DNA from 2 places in the Lysinibacillus sp. FSL K6-1151 genome. Region 1 is predicted to be linked to the other one. Evidence: riboswitches for the same ligand, from Rfam matches in the RefSeq annotation. Region 1 holds a riboswitch; the other holds the start of a gene.

Region 1 (3,163 bases):
ACATCGCTAAAAATAATTCTCCAAACGGCATTTGACTAAAAGCTGTCGGCAGCACCATGAACAACAAGCCCGGTCCCGCGGCTGGCTCTAAATCAAAGGCAAACACAACAGGGAAGATTGCTAAACCCGCTAAAAATGATACAAGCACGGTTAAGAGCACAACAGAACCTGCTGAATTTGGAAGGCTGACATCTTTTTTTAGATAGGAACTATATGTAACAAGACAAGAAAATCCTACAGCTAATCCAAAGAATGATTGTCCTAACGCTTCTAATAATGCCCTACCAGTAATATTTGAGAAATCAGGCCATAAGAAGAATTTCACTCCCTCCATTGCGCCATCTAATGTGACAGCACGCACAACCAGAACAATGAACATCACAAAGAGTAACGGCATCATCCATTTATTCGCCTTTTCAATACCATTTTGTACACCTAATGAAATAACGAGTACGTTAGCTAATGTAAACAAAGCTAAACCTACTAGCGTAATCCAAGGTGTACCTATAATTTTTCCAAATAGTGCAGCTGGATCAATCGCAGGATCTATCACAGCACCAGCGACGCCTAGCCCGCTGTAAATAAAAATCCAACCTCCAACAACACTATAAAATGTTAATAATAAAAAACAACCTAGCACACCCATTCGGCCAATCCAAGCCCATCCTGGTTTTGTCGGAGCAACCTTTTTATACGCGGTTACCGCCTCCGATTGTGTACCACGCCCTAAAACATACTCGGACAATAGCATTGGCAACCCTATTAATAACGTAAATAACACAAAGATTAGGAAGAATGCACCTCCACCACTTTGCCCCGTTACATACGGTAGCTTCCAAATTGCTCCTAGTCCAATCGCAGCACCCGCTGATGCTAAAATAAATCCTAATTTACTAGACCACTGTCCCTTTTTTTCACTCATCTCTTCAAACTCCTCAAACTTTCTAAACTCCCCTCTATTCTACATGAAAATGTGTTCTTCGACTAGATTATAATAATAAAGCACTAGAGCACGAGCATTTTCTACTACTTTTTTCTAATTTTATTCGTCCCATCACTTCTTCCCACAAAAAAACCTCGAGCTAACTACTCGAGGTTTATGGTCCATTATTTTGCTATATACATAGAGCGCTGGCGGTCGATCCATTTGCGCATTGTAGTAAATAAAAACGCCATAATAGCTGTTAATAAAATACCTTTTACAATATTAAATGGTAAAATTCCAGCGACGATCATTTTATAAAGGGAGTCACCTACAACAGGTTCCATACCAAGGAAATATGTGTACATCGGTAAAAATATAACATAGTTCAAAACGCTCATTCCTACTGCCATCACGACTGTTCCTGTCGCTAAACCTCCAACAAGACCAGCAGTCGTTTTAAAACGATTAAAAATAAAGCTAACTGGCAAAATAAATAAAATGCCTGTTGTAAAGTTGGCAATATGCCCTACTGGCACACCTGTTGGCGTACCCGAGAAAATCCAATCCAACACATTTTTAAATAATTCTACTAAAATACCAGCTACAGGTCCCATTGTGATGGCCGCTATTAATGCAGGCATATCACTAAAGTCCACTTCCAAAAATGCTGGGAACGGCGGTATTGGGAAATTAAAAAGCATTAATAAAAACGAAATACTGCTCAGCATACCAATCGTAATAAACGATTGAAGTTTAACATTTTTCTTCATAGAAAACTCTCTCCTCTTTGCTGATTCAATCTCGCAAGAAGAAAGGTGACGATCTTTCAATTGTTAGCATGAAAAAACCCTTATGCATTAAAAAGCACAAGGGAGAAAGGCATGACGAATAAGCGTCAATCTAAACTATTTTTTGAGCACTATTTTAAAAGCCATACAAAAAAAGCGCTCGGTCATAGTTCATTTCATAACAATGAATGACGATCGTACCTCCATCTTCTCCCATCCAGACTGTAACTGTCGGCCTTGGAATTTCACCAAGTCAGCCATGCAAATAAATTTGCACAGGTCGCGGGCTAAAGAGTTTTGCCTAAACCATTCGAGTTAATGAATAAACATTAACGGTTTAGCACTCTATTACCGCCGGTCGGGATTTTCACCCTGCCCCGAAGATGAATCACTATTATTTTATACTACAGTTTTACTATAAAGAATTATCAACAAAAAGTAAATAGTTCTGCTCAAAAAACCTATTAGACTTGTATGCATTGTAAAAAAAAATGGAGCATCCTCACCGAACAGGAATGCTCCATTTCTTATTGTTATTTTCTTTGACTAAGGCATATATTGCTTATTTGGCCCTACAGGCTTTGGTAAAAACATTTTTAAATCAAAGCCCTCCCAGCTTTCTTGGACAACATTATTTAGGCGTAATTGTTGGTCAAAGCTAGCAGCCGTTAACATCATGGCCTCAATCAGTTGTGTGGCACGAATCGGTTCCATTGATGTTAAATCAAGCGGGAGATCAAATGTAACGACTACGCCCTCTGCTTCCTCTGTGACCGTATATGATACGTTTTCAGGAACAACCGACACATAGACATCATCATTTTTATTTTTCATCAGTGTGAGCGCCTCTGTGACATTTGCAAATGTTTGACGGAAATCTGGTGATAAATATTCTGCACCTGTACCATCTTGATATATATAATAATTATAATGCTTGGCGTTCGTTAATGACATAGGTGGACTTGGCTCACCTTCTTGAGAAAACTCATAAGGTGTTCCATCTTCATTTTGAATCTCAACTTCTGTATATTCAGAATCAGAGAATGTATCCTCCAAAGTTCCTTTGTACTCATTGACAGTAGCAGAAGCAACATCATAGCTATTGTCCTTTGGCAACACATGGACAAGCTTATCGTCCTTCTCCTTCAGCTCACCTTTGTAAGGATGGTAATCAGTAAATCCTTTAGCTTTCTCATCTATTTGAGGCGCGTATTTTTCATACATCTGTAAAGTAGAAGGTTTTTCTGTTCCAAAATCCGTTGCTACTCGCTCATTTGGTATCACATACGTCATTGGTACACTTTCCGCATCTCGCCCTGCTAAGCCAATACGGAAAACGACAGCATCTTTCACATCTTCCTCATAGACAGATGACCGTAAAGATAACATGCGCTCATGCTCTGCTACGATAGGAGATTGGAGTGCTTCGTCTTGCGTAGCAGCCTCCTTT
Region 2 (3,163 bases), 310 kb from region 1:
CCATCTCAATGGCAGACATGGCAGCATCGTATCCTTTATTACCAGATTTTGTACCAGCACGTTCAATCGCCTGCTCAATATTTTCCGTCGTCACAATACCGAAAATAACAGGTACATTGGTTGATAACGATACATTGGCAATACCTTTTGCTGACTCATTACAAACATAATCATAGTGTGTTGTGGAGCCGCGAATAACCGTACCTAAACCAATAATGGCATCATAGTTCTTTGTTTCTGCTAGTTGTTTCGCAATAAAAGGAACTTCAAAAGCTCCTGGAACCCAAGCAACATCAATAGACGCTTCATCAACACCATGTCGTGTTAAGCCGTCCATTGCACCGTCCAATAATTTGCTTGTGATGAATTCATTAAATCGACCTACCACAACTGCAATTTTTAAACCCGTTCCAATTAATTGTGCTTCAAATGTTTGACCCATTGTTCTTTCTCCTTTTTAAATAGAAATTTTATTTTCAGTTGTCAGCAATTGACTGCGGTAAGCTACAAGTGCCTCTATTGATATCATTTTCAAGTCATGCTGTGCTGCGTACTTTATCAATTCCTCAAAGCGTAGCATATGACCATCATCGCCCATGATCTCGCAAATAACACCCACTGGCACGCTATGACAAAGCTTCGCCAAATCGACAGTCGCCTCCGTATGCCCTCTTCGCTCTAAAACACCATTATCTTTCGCAATGAGCGGAAAAACATGACCAGGTCGACGAAACTCAATCGGCTTTGCTTGCTTTTCAATCATTTTTTGTATCGTAAATGCTCGTTCATAGGCACTAATTCCTGTCGTTGTATCCTCATGGTCGATACTTACGGTAAACGCTGTTTGGTGATTATCCGTATTGTGCTGAACCATCGGATGTAAATCTAGCTGTTGTGCAAGCTGCTGTGAAATCGGTGTACAAATTAATCCTCTACCATAGGTTGCCATAAAGTTTATAGTTGCTGGTGTCATGAATTCAGCGAGTGCCAGAAGATCTCCTTCATTTTCCCGATCCTCGTCATCAACCACTACAATCATTTTGCCTTGCTTTAAATCCTCAATGGCCTCTTCAATTGCATATAGCACTTTTGTCATCTCCTCGTTCAGTTGTTAAAAACCATGTTGCGCTAAGTAATCTCTCGTAATGGTTGGTGTTGCTTGCCCTTTTTTCAGGTGCTGTAAAATATATTTACCAACTAAATCTGTTTCGATATTCACAATCGCTCCAGCCTTCTTCATGCCTAATACGGTTTCTTTGTACGTATGGGGAATTAGTGAAATCGTGACACTGTTCGTGTCAACATGGAAAAGGGTTAAGCTTGTGCCATCAATCGTAATAGAACCCTTTGGAATGCAAAATTTGGTTAGTTCCTCTGACAATTCGATATCGATATAGACTGCGTTGGCTACTGGACGTTTGCGCAAAATTTTACCGACCCCATCCACATGCCCAGCAACAAAATGACCGCCAAATCGCCCATTAGCAGGCATGGCACGCTCTAAATTCACGGAATCCCCTACCACGAGCTGCTGTAAATTGGTTGCGTTGACTGTTTCAGGCATCACATCCATCGTAAGCGTCTGTTCCGTAAAATATGTCACCGTTAAACAAACACCATTAACCGCGATACTGTCTCCAAGCTTGACATCTTCTGCTATCTTGGCTGATTGAACTGTTATTTTCATACTGTCCCTATCGCTTTGCATGGCTTTTAAAATGCCAATATCCTCTACAAGCCCTGTAAACATTCCATCACCTACTTTTCATTGATTTAGGCTTCTATCCTTCACTTTTGAAGTCTTATCCATCAGTTTCGAAGGTCTATCCGTCACTTCTCTAGTTTTATCCGTCTCCTCCTTCTCTAGCTCTAGCTATCGATAAAAAACAAAAACCCCTTTCAGCAAAGGGGTTTGGGAGTATAAGACATCAACAAATAAGCCTAATTGAAAACTATTTTTTCCATAGACTATCATCTCATTTGTTCTTCTCCCATCCAGACTATAACTGTCGGTTTTGGATTTGCACCAAATCAGCTTGCGCTCACGGACTTTGAATTACTTCATCACCGCCGATTGGGAATTTCACCCTACCCCGAAGAACATCTTCTATTCGATTGGCACTAAATAAAAAAACTTCCCAACAAGCTTGTGGGAAGTAGTGTAATAAATGCATAGGAAAATAAACCTTCTAAATTACAATCAATTTAAAAAGCTCGCATTTTTACCCTTCTCCCATCCAGACTATAACTGTCGGTTTTGGATTTGCACCAAATCAGCTTGCGCTCACGGACTTTGAATTACTTCATCACCGCCGATCGGGAATTTCACCCTACCCTGAAGGATTTTTTATTTAGCTAATCTTACGATAACACTATTTTATTCTATTATCCATCCTTCTTTTTAAAAATTTTTCAAAAAGAATTATAGCAGATCAACAATGCATCCAGGTTTTTCGCGTTTGTGACGTCCGCCTGAGGCATTGAGGCAACATGCAATATTATTGCCACAGGAGGCGGCGTTTTTTGATGGTGTTATCAGGTGTTTAATCACTCGTCAGCAAGGGAGTCTTCAGCTTAATATAACAATGACTTGATAAATGTAAACGAAATCATTAAACTGATAACATTTAAACTGTGCATGGAACTTCCCTTTCACTAAAACGTTCCTTTACAAGTGACAATTCAGTCCAGCACTTTGGAGGTCATTTACTTGCTATTTTTTAAAAACATCCCATTGAAGCAAGGTATTTTCTATGCCTTATTAATGCTCTGCTGCGTGCTTTCGATTGTGTTCGTTCATCATAATGAATCATTTTATGATCGACCGATTGCTGAGGTGATAAAAGCTGATGTAGCAGAATCAGAACCAATGACAGATATGTATGATAATGATGATTATTTATTTACACAGCATATTACAGCCGTGATACAAAATGGACCACATAAAGGGCAATCCATCCATTTGACGAATGACTATTCCGCCTCTGGAGCTTTCGATCAAGAATACCGAGTGGGCAATGAAATCTTTGTCTCCATAGATAATCACGCATCACAGTCAGGGCTAACTGGGACCATTCTCGATTTAAAACGAGATCAAACCCTTCTCATGATTGCGTGGATTTTTATTTTTGTCTTACTCCTTATAGGAAAAAGACAAGGCTTG

Evidence for each region. A riboswitch is a leader RNA that binds a small molecule or an ion and turns the genes downstream of it on or off. The one in region 1 is predicted to bind FMN.
Region 2: it holds a riboswitch for FMN, as region 1 does, so the genes downstream of both, ribE (riboflavin synthase) here and MHI04_RS06075 (ECF transporter S component) in region 1, are expected to answer to the same signal.

Annotation. Positions count from the first base shown of each region.
Region 1 is NZ_CP152040.1:1,288,608-1,291,770, reverse strand. Features, by position in the region: gene MHI04_RS06080 (sodium-dependent transporter) at 1-922, opposite strand, end outside; gene MHI04_RS06075 (ECF transporter S component) at 1,108-1,695, opposite strand; FMN riboswitch at 1,915-2,102, opposite strand; gene MHI04_RS06070 (RNA polymerase subunit sigma) at 2,260-3,163, opposite strand, start outside.
Region 2 is NZ_CP152040.1:1,597,911-1,601,073, reverse strand. Features, by position in the region: gene ribE (6,7-dimethyl-8-ribityllumazine synthase) at 1-442, opposite strand, end outside; partial or broken gene ribB (3,4-dihydroxy-2-butanone-4-phosphate synthase) at 497-1,087, opposite strand; gene ribE (riboflavin synthase) at 1,112-1,750, opposite strand; FMN riboswitch at 1,980-2,105, opposite strand; FMN riboswitch at 2,222-2,347, opposite strand; gene MHI04_RS07555 (YibE/F family protein) at 2,711-3,163, shown strand, end outside.